DNA from 2 places in the Paenibacillus sp. FSL H3-0469 genome. Region 2 is predicted to be linked to the other one. Evidence: a T-box and tRNA genes for the amino acid it is inferred to sense, from the RefSeq annotation. Region 2 holds a T-box; the other holds one or more tRNA genes.
What was found. A T-box is a leader RNA that pairs with one kind of tRNA and senses whether it is charged. The one in region 2 lies ahead of NSS83_RS12180 (valine--tRNA ligase), so its partner is inferred to be a tRNA-Val.
Positions count from the first base shown of each region.

Region 1: it encodes a tRNA-Val, which carries the amino acid that the T-box ahead of NSS83_RS12180 (valine--tRNA ligase) is inferred to sense. The anticodon was not compared.

Region 1 covers NZ_CP150302.1:7,748,953-7,752,368, forward strand. Annotated here, with positions in the region: gene NSS83_RS33570 (hypothetical protein) at 153-698, shown strand; partial or broken gene NSS83_RS33575 (Rpn family recombination-promoting nuclease/putative transposase) at 764-1,288, shown strand; tRNA gene NSS83_RS33580 (tRNA-Val) at 1,367-1,438, opposite strand; gene NSS83_RS33585 (NUDIX domain-containing protein) at 1,633-2,055, shown strand; gene NSS83_RS33590 (helix-turn-helix transcriptional regulator) at 2,118-2,927, shown strand; gene NSS83_RS33595 (aldo/keto reductase) at 3,082-3,416, shown strand, end outside.
Region 2 covers NZ_CP150302.1:2,807,297-2,810,712, forward strand. Annotated here, with positions in the region: gene NSS83_RS12180 (valine--tRNA ligase) at 1-2,134, opposite strand, end outside; T-box leader at 2,294-2,578, opposite strand; gene NSS83_RS12185 (stalk domain-containing protein) at 2,671-3,333, opposite strand.

The sequences.
Region 1 (3,416 bases), 2.8 Mb from region 2:
GTGTTCAAAAGACGCTGACAGTAACGACCTGATTGCTGTAAATTCGTAACCGTCATTATTAGAGGTTGTGTGAGCTTGTGCTCATGCAGTCTTTTTTATGTTTCTTATTCCTCCAAGCATGGTAAGGTTTAGGTAAAAACATCCGGGAGGGCATGATGAGAAAAACGGTACTGGTAATGTTGTTCTTGTTCGTATTGACGGCTTGTGCGGATTCCAAAGACGGGGTAACCACCAAAGACTTAGCCATCCAAAAGGTGAACGATCATAAAGCCATGGTTGAGTATGGTATGAGCCGCGCGGAAGCAGAAGAGGTATTGGGCAAAGGAGAAGATAAGGATATTGCGAATTCAATCATGTACAGCTCTGGCGTAAGAATTATGTACCGTGAGGATAAAGTGGCAGGTATTACTCTGGCGGAGGAATCGAAAGATACGTATGAAACCACTGGCGGTTTTAAAATTGGCATGTCTAAGGATGACTTCAAACAAATCTATGGCGATCAGTATCTGACGGATATGGAGCGCAACCTGGATTATGCTTACGATTCCATCAACAAGCGGTATTTGCATGATAAAGAATGGGCAGCGAAAGCTGAAGATGATACGAAAATATATGTAATTTCAGGCCTGTTCAACGGTAAGGGTGAAGCGGACGGCGTGGTATTGGTGGATAAGCGAATGGCGATAACTTACAGGTGAATGGGAGGGCTGAATATAAAACTGGGCTTGTATGTTTCATAGATCTTTGAAGGGAGAAACAATTTATTCTGGACATTAAAGCCAAGACGGCTGAGGGCAAACGGATCAACATCGAAATGCAACTATTCAATCCATATAATATGGAGAAGCGGACACTTTTCTACTGGAGTGAGATGTATTACCACCAAATTCAAAAAGGCGACGATTACATTCAATTGAAGAAGTGTGTAACGATCAATATTTTGAACTATTCCTGTCTTCCTAATAACCGCCATCATAATATCTTTCGCCTTCGGGAAGATCACACCGGGATTCCACTGAACAATGATCTGGAAATTCATGTAATAGAATTAACAAAGCTCGAGGAGCAGGCCGTCCCATTAACTGGTGGTCTGATCAACTGGTTATTATTTCTGAAGGGTGTTGAGCAACCAAACTGGGAGGTGCTGACCATGAATGAACCGATGTTGAAAAAAGCAATGGATACGCTGGAGTTCCTGAGTCAGGATGCCGCTACAAGGATGGAGTATGAAGCCCGGATGAAGTATTTGCGGGATGAGGCGTCTCGGATGAACGGGGCTAAGGCAGAATAAAACTGTTGCAATGATAACAACGAAAAACGAAGCCGATCATATGATCGGCTTCGTTTCTTTAAGGCTATCCATATATAGGACGGATGGGGTTCGAACCCATGACCCCTACCCTGTCAAGATAGTGCTCTCCCGCTGAGCTACCGTCCTGCAACGAAATTTATAATAACACAGGACGTAAGGGAATGGCAAGAGATTTTTAAATATGCTATAGATGATCAGTTAAGCATGACCCTTCCATACCACCGCAGTGACAAAAACCCACGACACCCCATCCATAGTATATTACAATAATGGCGCTTGTCTGGAAGTTCCTTAACCAACATAAAAGGTGGAATTCTATCATGATCGTAACATTGCATGAAGCGGAGTGCCCTGGGGGGAGTCTCAAATATGTAGTGATTTTTATGAAGCAAGGGAAGGATTGGGTTCTGGTACGGCACCGTGAGCGGTCCACGTGGGAATTTGCCGGCGGGCATATTGAGGCGGGTGAGAGTCCCGGGGAAGCTGCGGTAAGAGAACTCTACGAAGAGACAGGCGCTGAAGATTATGAACTGCATCCGCTATGCATCTATTCGGTCAGAAGTGATGAGCTGGCAGAGAGCTACGGGATGTTGTATTATGCAGATGTCAAAAGGTTCGGAACTTTGCCCCCGTACGAAATGGCGGAGCTTCGAAGCTTCAGCGAGCTGCCGCAGGCTGTGACCTACCCGGGGATCTACCCCACGCTATATGCGAGAGTATGTGAATATGTGAAGCATCTGTGAATCAATCTTAATCGTATTTCTGGTAGAATAGACACTCGATTGGCTGAAAGGAGGCCCAGCTCATGAGCAATGAGATTACGAGGTTTAAGCGTCTTGGCGACTACCTGAGATCACGCCGGGACCGCCTGCAGCCAGAAGCTGCAGGGATCAAGGAAACGAACAGTCAGCGCAGAACACCAGGTCTGCGGCGGGAGGAGGTTGCGGTTCTGGCCGGTCTCAGCAGCACTTATTATACATGGCTGGAGCAGGGCAGGGAGGTTACCGCCTCCAGAGAGGTCATGGAGAGTCTCAGTCAGGCGCTGCGGTTGTCGGCAGATGAGCGCAAGCATCTGTTTGAGCTATGGAATCCCGGCTTGCCGGATACACTTGCTTCTATAGATACGGTCAGTCCGGAGCTGAGTCCGCAGTGGCGGGATATTATCCGGCAATTGACTTATCCGTCTTTTATTACGAATGAGCGGTCTGAGGTACTGGCCTGGAATGATAAAGCGAGTGAAGTGCTTAGTGATTTCGGAGGTCTGTCTGCTTCTGAGCGCATTATGATGCGTCTTCTGTTCCTGGATCTGGAGCTGCGCTGCCGGATGCTGAACTGGGAGGAGTTCGCCCTACATTCAGTAGGTGTGTACAGAACCTATTATGACTTGAACCTGCATGATCCTTGGCACAAGGAGATGGTCGATCAGCTCTTGGAGGACAGTGCGGATTTCGCCGAGATGTGGAAACAGCACAATATTCAGGGGAAAAGAGTCAACCGTGTGGTCATAGAGAGTCTGGGTACAAGTGAGCCTGTAGTCTACGACATCAATTCGATGGCCAATCTGGCGGATCACCCGGGACTGCATATTTGTATCTATACGCCTGTTATAACGTAGCAGACGATTCTCGGGGGACATACGCCCTACGTTTCCTCCGCTCCCTGGTAATGATCTTACTAGCATGAACGTACTGTGGCTGCTCCACGGCAGGACGGTTAGAATAAGGACATGTTCGTAAGATCTATTACAGGGACAAGAGGGAGGCAACCATATGCATACAAGAACACTCGGGAACGAAGGGCTGAGCGTATCGGCTCTGGGACTCGGAACGATGATGATGCCGGATAATGAAGAGTCTGTACGAACCATTCATGGCGCGCTTGATCTGGGCGTAACTCTGCTGGACACAGCGGATATCTATGGAGCCTTCGAGCAGCAGCGCTTCGGCGGCAATGAACGGCTTCTCGGGCGGGCGCTTAAGGGCCGGAGAGATCAGGCTGTGATTGCGACCAAATTCGGCATTACACATACTCAGGGACCCAAGGGAGACCCGGCCTATATCAAAAAATCCGTAGATGCCAGCCTCTATCAACTAGGCACAGATTA
Region 2 (3,416 bases):
ACTTCGGCCATTCAGCCAGCGTAATCGATTCTCCTTCATGCGGCAGATGCTGCCAGATCTCCTCGGTAATGAACGGCATGAACGGGTGAATCAGGCGCAGTGTGCGGTCCAGCACGTAAGCCAGAACAGACTGGGTCTTGGCCTTGGCGGCTGCGTCCGCTCCGTACAGCGAAAGCTTGGCGAATTCGATATACCAGTCGCACAGATCATCCCAGATGAAGTTGTAGAGCAGGCGTCCGGTCTCGCCGAACTCGTACGAGTCAATTAGACGCGTAATATCACGGGAAGTTTCGTTCAGGCGGTGCAAAATCCAGCGGTCTGCTGTGCCAAGCTCACCTGTAATGTCAATATCTTCAAAGGCTACGCCTTCCAGATTCATCAGCGCGAACCGGGAGGCATTCCAGATCTTGTTGGCAAAATTGCGCGCCTGCTCTACCTTTTCCATACGGAACCGCAGATCCTGGCCCGCTGTACTGCCGGTAGTAATCATATAACGCATGGCGTCAGCGCCGTACTGCTCGATAACATCCAGCGGATCGATGCCGTTGCCCAGAGACTTGGACATCTTGCGTCCTTCGGCATCGCGTACGAGTCCGTGCATCAGTACATCGGAGAACGGCTTCTGGCCTGTGAATTCCATGGCTGAGAAAATCATCCGCGCTACCCAGAAGTAAATGATATCGTACCCGGTAACCAGTACGTTGTTCGGATAGTAACGCTGATAGTCACTGCTCTCCCCGTCAGGCCAGCCTAATGTAGCGAACGGCCAGAGGTTGGAGCTGAACCAGGTATCCAGAACATCCTCATCCTGCTTCAGGTCGGACAGCCCGCTGATGCGGCGTGCTTCTTCTTCGTCGTGCGCAACAACAAGCTCCCCGGTAGATTCGGAGTACCAGGCCGGAATCCGGTGACCCCACCACAATTGGCGGGAGATACACCAGTCGCGGACATTCTCGATCCAGTTCAGGTACGTCTTCTCGAAGCGGTCCGGCACGAAGTGGACCCCGTCACCGTCCTTCTGTGCAGCGATGGCCGCTTCTGCCAGCGGCTGCATTTTGACGAACCACTGGGTGGACAGATAAGGCTCTACAACAGCCCCCGAACGCTCACTGTGCCCAACCTGGTGTACATGATCCTCAATGGAGATCAGCACGCCTTGCTCCTTCAGGTCGGCTACGATGGCCTTACGGCAGTCGCTGCGGTCCATTCCCTGGTAAGCGCCTGCTTCCTCATTCATCACTCCGCCTTCGTCCATTACATTGATCTGCGGAAGGTTATGGCGGACTCCCATCTCGAAGTCATTCGGATCATGCGCCGGTGTAATCTTAACCGCACCGCTGCCGAACTCCTTATCTACGTATTCATCAGCAATAACCGGAATCTCTCTGCCTATAATCGGCAGGACCAGTGTTCTGCCAATCAGATGCTTGTAACGGTCATCCTCCGGGTGTACCGCTACCGCTGTATCGCCCAGCATCGTCTCGGGCCGCGTGGTAGCCACCGTAATATGGCCGCTGCCATCCTTAAGCGGATAACGCAGATGGTACAGATGCCCGTTCACTTCCTTGTATTCAACCTCGATATCCGACAGGGCTGTACGGGCAGCCGGGTCCCAGTTAATAATCCGCTTGCCGCGATAGATCAGGCCCTTCTGGTACAGCTCCACAAATACCTTGCTTACCGCCTTCTTCATTCCATCATCAAAGGTAAAGCGTTCGCGGGAGTAATCGAGGGACAGGCCCACCTTGGCCCACTGGTCATGAATGGTCTTGGCATACTGGTCTTTCCAGTCCCATACCTGCTCCAGGAACTTCTCGCGCCCCAGATCATGGCGGGAGATCCCCTGCTGGCGCAGCTTCTGCTCTACCTTGGTCTGTGTAGCAATCCCTGCATGGTCCGTACCGGGCAGCCACAGGGTATCATATCCCTGCATCCGCTTGGTGCGGATCAGCACATCCTGAAGCGTAAAATCCAGCGCGTGTCCGATATGCAGCATTCCGGTTACATTCGGCGGCGGAATCACGATGCTGTACGGCTCCGCATCCGGCCGCTTGCCGGCTTCGAAGAAGCCCTTCTCCATCCAGTACGCATACCATTTCTTCTCTGCCGCTCCCGGATCATATGTAGTCGGCATATCGCTCTGCTTGTGATTAGCTGAAGCGGTAGCTTCTGCCGCTTCCTGCCCGTTCGGCAGCTCTGCTGCTGCATTGTTGTTATCAGCCATTGTGAACCCTCCACTGTTAAATGTATTGAGTAGCTAGCGGTTTCTGAGAATACAAAAAGGCCCTTCGTCTCAAAGGACGAAAGGCCATTCTTTCGCGGTACCACCTTTGTTTCGCGCCAATAAAAAATAAACCACTGCCTTAAGTTCCCTAACAGGTTCCTAAAGCTCAGCGCGACACTCATGCAGGGTAACGGCTGCAACCGGCCGCATCCTAACCGGTCTTCATGATGAAGACAAGCTCAGAAGGGCAACTCCGGGGCGACTTCGGGGGCTGCGTCCTGCGGGAATTCACACCAATAATAATCCCGCTCTCTGAAGGGCTGACCGCCTACTCTTCCCGTTCCCAGTCTTTATGCTAGTTATTACTTAGTTCAATAATACATTCAGTGTTATCCCTAGTCAACCAGCATATACACAAAGGGCGCGCAGCAGACGAACCTTGGCGCTTACTCCCCGCTCCAGATCACTTGAACCACGTTGAAGCCCTGGCGGCTGCCCGTTCCGGGAGCCCCGTCCACGGTAACAGCAAACGTGCTACCTGCATCAATAATCTGGAAGGCGGCTGCAGAGACCTCCTCCGATTTGGAGGTGGCTCCTTTTTGCGCGAAATAGTCCTTATACGTATTGCCCAGCGTCTCCAGCCCCTGCTTCGTGGTATAGCTGAAGGTCGCGGACGGCTTGCCGGTCGCCGAGCCTTCGATCAGATCAAAGATCTTCGCGTCCGCCGGAAGCGGGAAGTCCGCCGGCAGGCTCTTCGGCCGCTTCACAGAATCCGCTGGTGTTCCTGCGGACGAGCCGCCGGAGGAGACAGCCGGAGCAGCCCCATTACCGATGATGACCCGGCTGGTTGCAGCATCGTAAGTAACAGCGGTGTTCAGCGCTTCGCCTATGGAGCGTACAGGCAGATAAGTGATGCCGTTGTAGGTAATCGGGGCGAGGGTTTTGCCGTTGCCGTCTTTGGGCGTGTACGCCTGGCCATTCACGACGATCCCGATTTTGTTGTTCAGGAGCGCCTTGATCTCCTGCAGATTGCTGGCGGCATAGACACCGGCCGAGACTGTGAGCGTCAAGCTTAGTGCGGCCGCAGTGGCTGCCACTTTTCTCTTCATGTGAATGATCATCCTTCCAGAAGTAGTGTACCAGCGCATAGCTGCCTGAATGTGTAATGTATGTAGGCCGGTAGTGACTATTA